2 regions of the Ralstonia sp. RRA genome follow, and region 1 is predicted to be linked to the other one. Evidence: predicted binding sites of a transcription regulator. Region 1 holds the regulator's gene; the other holds the start of a gene.
What was found. Region 1 encodes NrdR, which represses ribonucleotide reductase genes. Its sites were predicted from a motif close to CACNANATNTNGTG; they were not measured.

Region 1 (7,677 bases):
AGACGCATACGCTCGGTCTTCACGAGCGTCATTACGCTGCGCAACCGGGTGATGTGATGCTAGTGAACTTGATTTGGCGACGTAGTGCACAAAGAGGCGTTGCCTTGCCTGTTGCGTTGGTGTTCTTGGTGCTCCTTACGCTTCTGGGGTTGGCGCTCGTCAATGGCTCTGTGATGCAGGAAATGATGTTCGGCAACAGCAAGGACACCAAGCTAGCGTTTCAAGCAGCGGAAACGGCCCTTCGCGATGCTGAATTGGACGTTGCCCAGAACATCACGGCGACAACGGCGTTTGTACAGGGGTGCACGAGTGGCTTGTGCACGCCGCCATCATCCTGGTCGACGCCAAAGTCGGCGTCGATCTCTACGCTGATTGATTGGACGAACAGCGCGAACACGCGTACCTACGGTGCTTATACGGGAGCAGTTGCGTTGCCCAATGTTGCTTCCCAGCCGCTGTACGTCATTGAAAAGCTCTCCGGACTGTCCGTGCCGGCAGGCGAGAGTATTGGGATTGGTGTGAAGCCGCCAGCAGGAGGGACGGCTTACCGGATCACGGTCTACTCGACCGGCGCACGCCCCGAAACCCACGTTGTTCTCGAATCCATTTACGTGAAGCGCTGAGGCCATGAAGACACAATCTTTCTTAGTCAAGGCGCTCGCGCTGTTGATCAGCTCGCTGCTGCCGCTGACGACTAACGCGGCGCTGCTAACCATCGCGCAATATCCGCTGTTTCTGTCGAGCAACACAGCGACGCCCAATATTCTGGTGGTCTATGACAACTCGCAGTCCATGGACGGGACGATGGCGGGCAAGTTGATCGCGGGCAACGATCCAACCACACGTGGCAACATTGCGCGCTCGGTGATTACGTCGACCATCTCGAACTATCGCACCCAATTCAACTGGGGCCTAGCGACGTTCGATGCCCCGGGGCCCAGCCTGTACAACACGTATGCCTACTTCTTTGGGAGCGCCAGCACCATGGTGTTCACAAATGACTGTGTCAACGGCATTTCCGCATCGAACGGCGGCCTGCGCTGCGTCCCGAACCCGCAATCGGGTGCCTCGTATTCGTATCTGACTTACGAGCTCAGTGGCGATGATCCTGCCATCAATGACGTCTTGTACTACAACGGTACGTGGCCGTATCCGTGGGCTATTGGCTTATCGGGGGGGACGACCAGCAATCCCAATACCAATTACAACGGGTGCCAGAACCACGCCAACGTGTCGACCTGGAATTCCGGTGACTTCTCGGGTTGCCAGCAAGTTGGCTTTACCCCGACCGACGCCGGGTTTCTGCCGGGCAATCCTCCTTACTCACGAATGATCTGGCTTTCGCGCGCGTGGGGCTACTACGCCAACATAAGCGGGTCCGGAAAAATGATGGAAGCTGTGCAGGCGGATTCGACCTCGCACTACCAGAATCTGATCGATTATCTGGCGCCGGAGACAAATTCAAGTTCAGCAGCGAGCGGCCACAGCAAGCTCGAAATCAAGAACGGGGCGGTGGCTACGCCTCTCTCTGGCAGTCTGCAAACGGCGAAGAGTTACTTCGCGGGCTCGCAGACTGGCTATTCGACGCCTGTGACTCAAAGTTGCCAGAAGAACTTTGTGCTGCTAGCGACCGACGGCAACCCCACCGGCAAGACCGATGGTTCGATGTGGGCGCTTTCCGATCAGCAAAGCACCTATAACTCGAGCACTGGACAGTGGACATTCTCCAACGCCGCGAACGATGTGTTCAGTCAAATCACGGCGTTACGCAGTACGAGCGTTAAGGGTTATACGAGTCCCTTTGACATTCAGACCTACGTGGTCGGGATGGGTAGCACGGTGTCCAACCCGGCTTCGGTAGCTGTGCTCAACCAAATGGCGAAGCTCGGGGGGACGGGCAATGCTTACCTGAGCTCGGATCCCGCAACGCTGCAGCAGCAGTTCCAGAGCATCGCGGCGGACATTACCACCAAGGTGGCAGCGGCTTCGGCCGTTTCCCTGAACGCGGGTTCCTGGGGGTCAGGCACTGCCTTGTATCAGGCCAAGTTCAGCAGCGCGGACTGGTCGGGGCAGTTGCTTGCATATGCCATTAACTCGGACGGTTCGATCGGCAGCCAACTCTGGGATGCCGGCCAGCAGATCAATTCACAGAACTGGGATACCGGGCGCCAGATCCTGACGTACAAGCCGTCTGCGGCTCTTGGCGCTCGCGGTATTCCGTTCCGATGGCCTGCATCGCCGGGTTCGCCGAAGGCGACCGAGATGGATGCGGCGCAATCGACCAAGCTGAACTACAACGCCAGTCAGACCACCAACGACGGCTATGGCTCGCAGCGTGTGTCCTATCTGCGTGGCAACAATGCCAACGAAGCCAATACGTGTGGATCCTGCACACCGTCGTTTCGCAATCGTCCGACGAGCAAGCTGGGCGACATCATTCACTCATCGCCCAACTACGTCGGCGCGCCTGCGTTCAACTATCCAGACAACATGGAGAGCGCCCCTTACTCCGCATTCGTATCGACCTGGCGCAATCGGACGCCGATGATTTACGTCGGAGCCAATGATGGCATGCTGCACGGGATCAATGCGTCTACGGGGAAAGAGTCAATGGCCTATGTTCCGGCGGTCATCTACAGCAACCTCAGTATGCTGACCGCTCCGACCTACACACACCAGTACTTCGCGGACGGCTCCGTCACGGTGGGGGACACCTTCTATAAGAGCGGGTGGCATACGTTGCTGTCAGGTGCGCTGGCCGGTGGAGGACAGGGCATTTTCGCGCTCGACGTCACCGATCCGTCGAAGTTCACTGAGTCGACCGCGAGCCAGGTCGCGCGCTGGGAATTCACCGACGCGAATGACGCAGACATGGGCTATAGCTTTGGCCAACCGTTGATCGTCAAAACAAACAACGGAAGGTGGTCCGTTATTGTGGCCAATGGTTACAACAGCACGCAGTCTGATGGTGCGGCGAGCACGACCGGCCACGCAGTGCTGTTTGTGTTGGATGCAGAAACCGGAGCGGTCACTGCAAAGATTGATACGAACGCTGGCACGACCGCTGCGCCAAATGGCCTGTCAGGACCTATCGCCGTTGATACCAACGGGGATGGCATTGCCGACGTGGTTTATGCCGGCGATCTGGCGGGCAACATGTGGAAGTTCGACCTGTCGAGCAGCGCAGTCAGCAATTGGGGTGTTGCATTTGGAACCTCCGGCAGTCCACAGCCGTTGTTCAGTACGGGGGGGCAGCCGATCACGGTACGCCCGGACGTGACTCGAAATTTGCAAGGTAACTACCTCCTGGTCTTCGGCACGGGGCAGTACTTCACAACGACCGATACAGCGTCGACGGCTGGACAGACCTTCTACGGCATCATCGACAAGGGCGCCACGATCAGCGGCCTGTCTAATCTTCAGCAGCAGTCGGTGTTGGGTACAACAACGGGTCCCGACGGCAACACGTATCGCATCACGACACACGCGGTAGGAGCGCCAACCTTGGACGCGCTTCGGTCCGGCGACAATGCAATTTCGCTTGGGTCCTACAACAGCTCGAAGCTCGGTTGGTATATCAACTTGCCGACTACCGGAGAGCGTGCTGTGACAGATGCGACCATTCGTTCTGGTCGTGTGATTTTTAACACTGTCATCCCGTCCACCGCCCAATGCAGCGCCGGTGGTACCGGCTGGGTGATGGAGTTGGATGTCTTTACGGGCAACCGTTTGGATAGTCCGACCTTCGATACCAATGGCGATGGAGTCATCAACAACTCGGATCTACTCCAATATGGCGGTTCGCCCGCCAATACGAGTGGTCGACAAGTCGGCTCAATTCCCGCTGCTCCGGGCTTTTTGCAGCCCATTCAAGCACCGGGCGCCTCGCCATTTGAAAACAAATACGTCAATACTTCGGCGGGTGCCATTCAAGTGATTGGTGAAACGGCAGGTAAGGGTTCCCGTGGCCGTGTTGCATGGCGGCAATTGAACTGAGGGGGCAGGTATGAAGAAGCTATGTGTGATTGCCACCTTTGTGCTGGCAGGCAATGCAGCATATGGTGCGCTGGCGCTGGGAGGTGGCGAGCCTGGTGGCGTGACGCTCAGCCCGGCGTCGAGTCGGGCGCAGCCCCATGCGAGTGAAGCACCTCGCATGCTACGTGGCGTGGTCACCGCGCTCAATCTGGATAAAGGTGAGATTGACGTGCACGGTAACCGCCTTCAGGTCGGTCGTGCGGTGCGCGTATTTGGCCCTGCTGGGGATGAGGGCCGCCTCTCGTCGTTGCGTCAGGGGCAGGAGATTCGTTTCCTGCTGGATCCGAAGGACGCCTCTGAACGGACGATTTCAGTTATCTACCTCCAATGAACACAGGACTCTCTCGCTCTCGGCGTTTGCCCCGCGGCTTCACATTGATTGAGCTGATGATCACGGTCGCTATTGTGGGCATCCTCGCCGTCGTGGCCTATCCGTCGCTCAACGGCTACATACAGAAGTCCAGGCGTGCGGATGCCAAAACGGCATTGCTCGCGGTGGCTCAGAAAATGGAGCAATACCGCTCATTGGGCAACACCTATGCGGGCGCGACATTGGGCGCCAGCGGTGTCTACGCCAATACCAAGTCAGACAACGGCTACTACGCTCTGAGTTTCTCCGTCGCGCCTACGCAGACGGTCTATACGGTTCAAGCCGTTCCGCAGGCCGGTCAGGCAGCGGATGCGTGCGGTACCTTCAGCTACGATCAGGCGGGGAATAAAATGGTGTCCGGGGGCACGCTTACGGCGTCGAGCTGTTGGTAGTCGTCGGGGGATCGTGCAGCGATACAAACCGTTCGCGTGCGTGCTATTTGCGCACACTCGTCGCCGCAACCTCATCCAGCACATCGCGAAACTCCGCCAGATCCTCAAAACTCCGGTACACCGACGCAAACCGGATATACCCAATCTTGTCCAGCCGCTTGAGTTCGCGCATCACCAGCTCGCCCACGCGGTCGCTGCCGATTTCCTTCTCGCCGTGGCTGAGCAGTTTTTCTTCAATGCGAGCGATGGCCTCGTCGATGGCCTCGGCGGAGACAGGGCGCTTGCGCAGCGCTAGGCGCATGGAGTCCTTGACCTTGCTGCGGTCGTAATCGACGCGGCTGCCGTTCTTTTTGACGACGGCCGGGAAGAACAGCTCGATGCGTTCGTAGGTCGTGAAGCGGCGGTCGCAGGACTCGCAGCGGCGGCGGCGGCGCACGGTGTCGCCTTCCTCCGACATACGGGTCTCAATCACCTGGGTGGCCGCGTGGCCGCAAAAGGGGCATTTCATGCCGCTCTCCTCGGAAACCTCAAACGCACAGCGCTAAAAGAACAACGCCGCGATGGCCGGGGTGGCCCATCGCGGCAGAGTACTACGTGGCCAGTTGCCCGGCCATGGTCAAGTGCTTAGGCGTAGACCGGGAACTGCTTGGTCAACTCAGCCACTTTGGCGCGCACGGCAGCGATGTTCGCTTCATCGTGCGGGTTGTCCAGCACGTCGGCGATCAGGTGCGCGACCTTCACGGCCTCAGCTTCCTTGAAGCCGCGCGTGGTCATGGCCGGCGAGCCCAGGCGCACGCCCGAGGTCACGAACGGCTTTTCCGGATCGTTCGGGATGGCGTTCTTGTTGACGGTGATGTGCGCGTCGCCCAGCACCTTCTCGGCTTCCTTGCCGGTGATGTTCTTGGCACGCAGGTCCACCAGCATCACGTGGCTCTCGGTGCGGCCCGACACGATACGCAGGCCACGGGCCATCAGCGTTTCGGCCATGGCGCGGGCGTTCTTCACCACTTGTTCCTGGTAAGCCTTGAACTCCGGCGACAGCGCTTCCTTGAACGCCACCGCCTTGCCGGCGATCACGTGCATCAGCGGGCCACCCTGGATGCCCGGGAAGATCGCCGAGTTGATGGCCTTCTCGTGCTCGGCCTTCATCAGGATCACGCCACCGCGCGGGCCGCGCAGGCTCTTGTGGGTGGTCGTGGTCACGAAGTCAGCGTGCGGCACCGGGTTCGGGTACACGCCCGCGGCGATCAGGCCAGCGTAGTGGGCCATGTCGACCATGAAGTACGCGCCGATCGATTTGGCGATCTTGCCGATGCGCTCGAAATCGATGCGCAGGGCGAATGCCGATGCGCCAGCGATGATCAGCTTCGGCTTCTTCTCTTGCGCCAGGGCTTCGAGTGCGTCGTAGTCGATGTCTTCCTTGGCGTTCAGGCCGTAGCTGACCACGTTGAACCACTTGCCGCTCATGTTCAGCGCCATGCCGTGCGTCAGGTGGCCGCCTTCGGCCAGGCTCATGCCCATGATCGTGTCGCCCGGCTTGAGCACGGCGAAGAACACGCCCTGGTTGGCCTGCGAGCCCGAGTTCGGCTGCACGTTGGCGGCTTCGGCGCCAAACAGTTGCTTCACGCGGTCGATGGCGAGTTGCTCAACCACGTCCACATATTCGCAACCGCCGTAGTAGCGCTTGCCGGGGTAGCCCTCAGCGTACTTGTTGGTCAGTTGCGAACCTTGCGCGGCCATCACGGCCGGCGAGGTGTAGTTCTCGGAGGCAATCAGCTCGATATGGTCTTCTTGACGCTGATTTTCCTTCTGGATGGCGGCGAAGATTTCGGGATCGATCTGGTCGATCGTATAGCGGCTGCGTTCGAACATGGCGAGTGTCTGGTCTGAATCGAAACGGAAAAAGGCGATGGTCGGGCGAGGCGGGGGAAACGCGCGCGGCTTGGACGCTGCTCCCGGTGTTGGCCGATTGCAGCGGGTGCCCAAGTCACCCTTTGCTTCCCATTCGCTGCCCAGGCGAGCGGCAGGCGTCGTTGTGCATGACGCCAGAAACCTTGCGCTTCCTCGTGGTCGGTGCCCACTGCCGAGGTCTGCGGTGTGTTGCTGCAGCCCCGGGATTCGCCAGTCGCGCAAGGTGGAATGGTTGCCCGCGAGTGTACGACAGGCCCTTGACTGCCGCAAGGCGCGGGGCGCTTGCCCAAGCACATTGCGGCGCAACAGGCGGCAATGCTTCAGGTAAACTCTGTTTTTCGCATTTTTTCAGGCTTGGAGACACTCCATGATCGTATTCGTGACCGGCGCAACCGCCGGCTTCGGTGCAGCTATCGCCCGACGTTTCGTGCGGGAAGGCCATCGCGTGATCGCGGGCGGCCGCCGTCAGGATCGTCTGGATGCGCTCAAGGCCGAACTGGGCGACGCGCTTCTGCCAGTCGTGCTGGATGTGCTGGATGCCACCGCTGTTGCCGCGCTGCCGGGCTCGCTGCCGGAAGGCTGGCGCGAGGTCGACGTGCTGGTCAACAACGCCGGCCTGGCGCTCGGTCTGGAGCCCGCCCAGCGTGCCGACCTGACTGACTGGGACCGCATGATCGGCACCAACTGCTCCGGCCTGGTCCATATGACGCGCGCGTTGCTTCCGGCCATGGTCGAGCGCAATCGTGGCCATGTCATCAACATCGGTTCGATTGCCGGGACGTACCCGTACCCGGGCGGCAACGTGTATGGCGCGACCAAGGCGTTCGTGCGCCAGTTCTCGCTGAACCTGCGCGCTGATCTGACCGGCACCCGCGTGCGCGTATCGAACATCGAGCCGGGCCTGTGCTCCGGCACTGAGTTCTCCAACGTCCGTTTCAAGGGCGACGATGCCCGCGTGGACAAGGTCTA
Region 2 (7,677 bases), 1.6 Mb from region 1:
CAAGCTTGGGAGCGGGACTCGATTATTCCCACGACAGCGCACCACCGGTCTGGTACTCGATCACGCGCGTCTCGAAGAAGTTGCGTTCCTTCTTCAGGTCGATCATCTCGCTCATCCACGGGAACGGGTTCTCCTCGTTCGGGAACAGCGCGTCGAGGCCGATCTGCTGGCAGCGACGGTTGCAGATGAAGCGCAGATAGCCCTTGAACATCGGGGCGTTCAGGCCCAGCACGCCGCGCGGCATGGTGTCTTCTGCGTAGCGGTATTCCAGGTCGACGGCCTTCTTGAACAGCTCCGTGATCTCGGCCTTGAACTCGGCCGTCCACAGGTGCGGGTTCTCGAGCTTGATCTGGTTGATCAGGTCGATACCGAAATTGCAGTGCAGCGACTCGTCGCGCAGGATGTACTGGTACTGCTCGGCCGCACCGGTCATCTTGTTCTGACGGCCCATCGCCAGGATCTGCGTGAAGCCGACGTAGAAGAACAGGCCTTCCATGATGCAGGCGAAGACGATGAGCGACTTCAGCAGCTTCTGGTCGTTCTCGGGCGTGCCAGTCTTGAAGGACGGGTCCGTCAGCGTGTCGATGAACGGGATCAGGAACTCGTCCTTGTCGCGGATCGACTGCACCTCGTGGTACGCGTTGAAGATCTCGGCCTCGTTCAGGCCCAGCGATTCGACGATGTACTGGTAGGCGTGCGTGTGGATCGCCTCTTCAAACGCCTGGCGCAGCAGGTACTGGCGGCATTCCGGCGCAGTGATCTGGCGGTACGTGCCCAGCACGATGTTGTTGGCGGCCAGCGAATCAGCCGTCACGAAAAAGCCCAGGTTGCGCTTGATGATGCGGCGCTCGTCTTCGGTCAGACCGTTCGGGTCCTTCCACGTGGCGATGTCGCGCGACATGTTGATTTCTTGCGGCATCCAGTGGTTCGCGCAGCCGGCCAGGTACTTTTCCCACGCCCACTTGTACTTGAACGGCACCAGCTGGTTGACGTCGGTGGCACCGTTGATGACGCGCTTGTCGGCGGCGTTCACGCGGCGGTTGCTCTGTGCGGCGGCAGCGTTCGGGTTGTTGCCCAGGATGCCCGTGCCGACAGCTTGCGTGGCCGACGGCGGCAGCACGCCACCCTGGTCAGCAGAGACAGGTTGCAGTTGCGGCTGCGGTTGGTACGCGGGCTGCGGCGCAGCTTGCGGATGTGCGGCAGGTTTGACGTCGTCGTCCCAGCTCAGCATGGAGTTTCTCCGTTGTATTTCTGTTGGACCGACCAGTGGAGCGCATGTTTCGATACACACGCAACACCGGCCCGGTCGCCGATGTCAGTGAATGGGCCGCATTGTTGATGCCATGCGGCCCCTGGGGCGCTTTGGTAACAGCCCGCTCAGTGCCTTATTGGCAGGCTTCGCATTCTTCGAAACCGGGGTCGCCGGGGCGCATCGTGCACACGGCGCCTTCAGCTTCCGGCATCGCCTGGGCGGTGGCAGCCGCGGCATCCAGCGCGCTGGCCGGAGCGGCCGGGGCTGCACCTGCAGCCGACACACCACCCACATCGCTACCCGACGACACCGCATTCAGCGTGCCGCGCGACACGGTCGACTTCTCGACGTGCGTGGCGCCGATCGTGCGCAGGTAGTACGTGGTCTTCAGGCCACGCAGCCAGGCCAGCTTGTAGGTGTCGTCCAGCTTCTTGCCCGAGGCGCCGGCCATGTAGATGTTCAGCGACTGTGCCTGGTCGATCCACTTCTGGCGACGCGAGGCCGCTTCCACCAGCCACGTCGGCTCCACTTCGAAGGCCGTTGCGTACAGGTCGCGCAGGTCTTGCGGAATGCGGTCGATGCGGGCCAGCGAGCCGTCGAAGTACTTCAGGTCGGCGACCATCACTTCGTCCCACAGGCCGCGTGCCTTCAGGTCGCGCACCAGGTAGTCGTTGACCACCGTGAACTCGCCCGACAGGTTCGACTTGACGTACAGGTTCTGGTACGTCGGCTCGATACAGGCCGACACGCCGATGATGTTGGAGATCGTTGCCGTCGGGGCGATCGCCACGCAGTTCGAGTTGCGCATGCCGTGTTGCTTGATGCGGGCGCGCAGGCTGTCCCAGTCCATCGTCGACGACATATCCGTTTCCAGATAGCCGCCGCGCTCTTCGGCCAGCAGCTTGAGCGAGTCTTGCGGCAGGATGCCGCGATCCCACAGGGAGCCCTTGTAGCTGCTGTAGCGGCCACGCTCTTCGGCCAGCTCGGTCGACGCCCAGTAGGCGTAGTAGCAGACGGCTTCCATCGAGGTGTCAGCAAACTGCACCGCTGCATCGCTGGCGTACGGCACACGCAGCACGTGCAGCGCGTCCTGGAAGCCCATGATGCCCATGCCGACCGGACGGTGGCGCAGGTTGGAATCACGCGCCTTCTTGACGGCGTAGTAGTTGATGTCGATCACGTTGTCGAGCATGCGCATCGCGGTGCGCACGGTCTTCTTCAGCTTCTCGTGATCCAGCACGACGCTGCCGTCGGCCTGCTTGACCAGGTGAGCGACCAGGTTCACCGAACCCAGGTTGCACACGGCGATTTCGCTGTCGTTGGTGTTCAGCGTGATTTCCGTGCACAGGTTGGAGCTGTGCACCACGCCCACGTGCTGCTGCGGGCTGCGGATGTTGCACGGGTCCTTGAACGTGATCCACGGGTGGCCGGTTTCGAACAGCATGCCCAGCATCTTGCGCCACAGTTGCAGCGCCGGCATCTTCTTGAAGAGCTTGATCTCGCCGCGCGCGACCTTGTCTTCATAGGCCAGATAGGCTTGCTCGAATGCCTTGCCGACCTTGTCATGCAGGTCCGGGCAGGTGGACGGCGAGAACAGCGTCCACTCGCCACCTTCCATCACGCGCTTCATGAACAGGTCCGGAATCCAGTTGGCCGTGTTCATGTCGTGCGTGCGGCGGCGGTCGTCGCCGGTGTTCTTGCGCAGCTCCAGGAATTCTTCGATATCCAGGTGCCACGTTTCCAGGTACGCGCAGACGGCGCCCTTGCGCTTGCCGCCTTGGTTCACGGCCACAGCCGTGTCGTTGACGACCTTCAGGAACGGCACCACGCCTTGCGACTTGCCGTTCGTGCCCTTGATGTGCGAGCCCAGGGCACGCACATTGGTCCAGTCGTTGCCCAGGCCGCCGGCGAACTTGGAGAGCAGCGCGTTTTCCTTCAGCGCTTCGTAAATGCCGTCCAGATCATCCGACACGGTGGTCAGGTAGCACGACGACAGTTGCGAACGGCGCGTGCCCGAGTTGAACAGCGTCGGCGTCGACGACATGAAGTCGAACGACGACAGCAGTTGGTAGAACTCGATAGCGCGGGCTTCGCGGTCGATTTCGTTCAGCGCCAGGCCCATCGCGACGCGCATGAAGAATGCCTGCGGCATCTCGATGCGGGTTTCGTTGATGTGCAGGAAGTAGCGGTCGTACAGCGTCTGCAGGCCGAGGTAGTTGAACTGGAAGTCACGCGAGGCGTCCAGCGCCGCACCCAGGCGGGCCAGGTCGAACTGGGCCAGCTTGTCGTCGAGCAGCTCGGCGTTGATGCCGCGCTTGATGAACTGCGGGAAGTAGTCGACGTAACGCGCGCTCATTTCGGCTTGCGTGACTTCTTCACCGAGGATCTCGCGGCGGATCGTGTGCATCAGGATGCGCGCGGTGACCTGGCTGTACGCCGGGTCCTTTTCGATCAGGGTACGCGAGGCCAGGATGGCCGAGTCGTACACCTGCGTCATCGGCACGCCTTCATACAGGTTCTTGACCGTTTCCTTGAGGATCGGCTCCGGATCCACCGCTTCGCCCAGGCCTTCGCAGGCCGAGACGATCACGTTGCGCAGCGCAGCCATGTCCAGCGGACGGGTGATACCGCCGTCGGTCACATTCAGGCCAATGAAGGCCGGTTGCTGCTGCGTTTCGCCGGCTTGCGCGCGCTCCTGGGCGCGACGCTCGCGGTACAGCACGTAGGCGCGGGCCACGTCATGCTCGCCCGAGCGCATCAGGGCCAGTTCGACCTGATCCTGCACGTCTTCAATGTGGAACGTGCCGCCATTCGGGCGGCTGCGCAGCAGGGCGCGCACCACGTTCTGCGTCTGTTGGTCGACCAGCTCGCGCACACGCGCGGAAGCAGCGCCCTGCCCGCCATTCACGGCGAGGAAGGCCTTGGTCATCGCCACAGCGATCTTGGAGGGCTCGAAGCTGACCACGGCGCCGTTGCGGCGGATGATCTTGTAGTCGGCCAGGTTGACGCCGAGGGCGGTGCCGGAGGCCACGGCCGTGCCGCCGGCGCTTTGCGCAAATTGGGAAGGATTGGCGGTGCCGGAGTGGATTTCGGATTGGGCCGTTTGCATAAGGACTCCTGTTGAACCGTTCGATTGGCGGCTCGCCCGGGGTGATGAACCCTTGGCAAACCCTTGCGCCGCGCAGAGAAAAAGAGACGGAAAAGGCCCTTGCCCTTCCTCGGCCCCCAAGCGTCGGCTCGACCTGCCGTACGCTCGCCCCCGCGCGGGCGCCGAAATGAGAATCCCGGAAATTCACCACTACATCTAGTGTGTCACCCCGGGATTGGCGCTAAGTATAGTGGGCCAATCGAATTTGCCTAGTCTTGACAGATGGGGTTTCAGGGGCTTTTTTGCAATCGAAATGCAGTGCCGCAAGCCCGCCATCGCAGGCGGCACAACGGGTCGTCGGGGCTCGCGTGCGGCGTCGCAATGCGCACTCTCCCAGAATAATTCTTTCTATCACCTACGCAAGTTCGATAGACGTCACCTCATCTGCGGTAGGGGTATGTGTGGCGTGCACTGCACTGGTGCGCCGATGCACCGCCGTCGGCTTCCGACGATTCCTAGTGCGTTCAAGAAATCCAAATAGCGGCATCAGCATTCTTGCCGCGCCTGTCACCTGAGCGACAGGCCCCGTCCCTACTCTTCGGTCGCATTGCGGGGGAGCGCAATCACCGCGGCGCACATGCCGCGCACCACACGACCGAGGAAACCAACATGGCATCGAACCAACCTGCCCGCCGCCTGCTCACGGCCGCGCTGGGCGCAACCGTGGCCGCCACGCTGACGGCCTGCGGCGGGGGCAGCGACAGTGCACCCGTCGCCAACCCCGGCGGCACGACCGCGCCGGCCACCAGCGCCAGCAAGAAGGTGCTGGTGGTGGGCGTGGACGGCGCCACCTACGCGCAGGTGCAGAGCGCGCTGCTGCAACGCAGCCTGCCGAACCTGGGCGCGCTGTCCGTACTGCCCGCCTCGACCGGCGGCACGCTGGGTACGACCACCGCACAACCGCCGCTGGATACGCCGAGCTGGGCCACCGTGCTGTCGGGCACCTGGCAGAACCGCCACGGCGTCACCGACGACACTGTCACCACCCTGGCCACCCCGAGCGTCTTCAGCTACGCGCGCACCGCCGCCAAGGCCGCTGGCACCACGCAACGCCTGGGCGCGGCCGTCAGCTCAGCGGTCCTGCCTGCGCTGCTCAAGGCCGATCAACAGGCCGGTATCCTCGATACGCTGGTCGACTGCGCCCAGGTGGACAGCTGCGTCACGCAAAACAGCGTGCGCCTCGTGCAATCCGGCTATGACGTCGTCTTTGCGCAGTACACCGCACCGGCCGCGGCCGCACTCGCCTCGGGCCTGCAAAGCGATGCGTATGCCGCTGCCCTGAGCAACGTCGACCAGGCACTCGGCACGCTGCAGGCCGCCATCGCCCAACGCCGCACCGCCAACCCGAACGAGGACTGGCTCGTGGTCGTCACGACCAGCCACGGGCTGGATGCCACCGGCGCCACCACCTCGGCGCCCACGCTGGAAAACCGCACCGCATTCATCGCGCTCAACAAGACCGTCAACCCAGTGCTGGGCAAGAACGGCACGGCGGCCCCCACGACCGAAGCTGCGCTGGCCGCCCTGCCGAGCGAGGCCGACATCGTGCCGACCGTGTTGGCGCAACTGAACGCTGCGGTGCCGACTACGGCACACAAGCTCGACGGCGCCGCGCTCACGGCCAGCACGGTGGGCGTGCGCAACCTCCAGAGCACGGTGGGCACCTACAACGCCTCGCTGGTGCTGAACTGGCAAAACCCGACCACCGCCAGCGGCCCGATCACCGTGCTGCGCGACGGCACGCAAGTCGCCACGCTGCCCGCCACGGCCACGCAGTACACCGACAGCACCATCGCCACCGCAAACGGCCTCTACCGCATCAACTACACACTGGTGCGCAACAACGTGCCGGTGTCGATGCTGGCGCAGATCAACTACGTGGCGCCGATACCGCTGGCGACGACGCTGACCAACAGCCTGGCGACGTACTACAGCTTCGACCCGCTGCCGCCGACGGATCGCAAGAACAGTTCGACGCTGGGCCCGTGGGTGGCCGGCACCGACGGCGGCTCGGCCGTGACCGACCCGTTTGGCGGCAAGGCACTGTCGGTCGATTCGCGCATCGATGCCTACAAGCTCACGCAGACTGGCGCCGACATCGCGCAAAGCCCGCAATTCACCATCGGCTTCTGGTTCAAGTCGGACTGCACGCAGGGCAACGGCACGGGTGAGCCGATCCTCTCCAACAAGAACTATTACTCCGGCGCCAACCCGGGCATTGCCATCGCCCTGTGGGGTGGCTGCGAGGTGCGCTTCAACCTGGGCAGCGGCGGCAAGCGCGACGACATCCAGGGCATGAAGTTCAGCGCCAACCAGTGGGCCTACCTGGCCCTGTCGGTGGACACGCAGGCCAAGCTGTTCAGCGCCTACATCCTCGACCCGGTACTGGGTGTGCAGAAGACCGAAGACCGTGCCATCGCCAACACCGACGTCACCAAACTCAACGGCCTGGCCACCAAGGTCTGGGGCGTGAACGACGACGCCACGCACAACTACGTGCCCAACAACCCAGGCGCGCTCAAGGGCGTGATGGCCTACGACGACCTGGCCATGTGGACGCGCCGCCTGACGCTGGACGAACTCAAGTCAATCAACGGCTCGCACCAGCCGCTGTCGTCGCTCAATCCTTGATGCCCCTGATCCCCCCACCCTCACCCCGAACGAGACCGCTCATGAAGCCTTTCACCCACCATCTTGCGCGGCCGCACTGGCTGGCCGCCATGCTGCTGTGCGCCGCCACCTTGTCGCTGTCGGCCTGCGGCGGCGATTCGAACGACGGCACGCCGGGCACCGGCACCCCCGGCACGGCCCAGCCGGATCAGCCCGGCCAACCGCCGGCCAACAAGCCGAACCTGCACTGCGCTCCGTAAGCCGCACTGCCTCTCCATCGACTTGCGTTTGAGACCGACATGACCTCCAACACCAACAACGGCAGCCGCCGCAACTTCCTCAAACTGGCCAGCACGGGCGCGATTTCCGCCGCCGCGCTGGCTGCCTTCCCGCCGTCGATCCGCCGCGCGCTGGCCATTCCCGCCAACAACGCGACCGGCACGATGCGCGACATTGAACACGTGGTGATCCTGATGCAGGAGAACCGCTCGTTCGACAACTACTTCGGCACGCTGCAAGGCGTACGCGGTTTTGGCGATCGCTTCCCGATTCCGCTGGCCGGCGGCCTGAACGTCTGGCAGCAGACCTACGTGCCAAGCAGTGGCCCGAGCCGCGTGGTACTGCCGTACTACCTGGACAGCAGCGCCGGCAACGCGCAGCGCGTCTC

Region 2: a site for NrdR is predicted at 4,549-4,562, ahead of V6657_RS14200 (ribonucleoside-diphosphate reductase subunit alpha). Genes of this name have one in related genera too.

What each region holds. Positions count from the first base shown of each region.
Region 1 is NZ_CP146091.1:770,278-777,954, forward strand. Features, by position in the region: gene V6657_RS03740 (PilW family protein) at 1-57, shown strand, start outside; gene V6657_RS03745 (pilus assembly protein) at 105-623, shown strand; gene V6657_RS03750 (PilC/PilY family type IV pilus protein) at 628-3,996, shown strand; gene V6657_RS03755 (hypothetical protein) at 4,007-4,366, shown strand; gene V6657_RS03760 (type IV pilin protein) at 4,363-4,797, shown strand; gene nrdR (transcriptional regulator NrdR) at 4,841-5,305, opposite strand; gene glyA (serine hydroxymethyltransferase) at 5,422-6,669, opposite strand; ZMP/ZTP riboswitch at 6,801-6,936, opposite strand; gene ydfG (bifunctional NADP-dependent 3-hydroxy acid dehydrogenase/3-hydroxypropionate dehydrogenase YdfG) at 7,076-7,677, shown strand, end outside.
Region 2 is NZ_CP146091.1:2,947,011-2,954,687, forward strand. Features, by position in the region: gene V6657_RS14195 (ribonucleotide-diphosphate reductase subunit beta) at 23-1,231, opposite strand; gene V6657_RS14200 (ribonucleoside-diphosphate reductase subunit alpha) at 1,386-4,361, opposite strand; gene V6657_RS14205 (alkaline phosphatase family protein) at 5,010-7,031, shown strand; gene V6657_RS14210 (hypothetical protein) at 7,073-7,270, shown strand; gene V6657_RS14215 (phospholipase C, phosphocholine-specific) at 7,310-7,677, shown strand, end outside.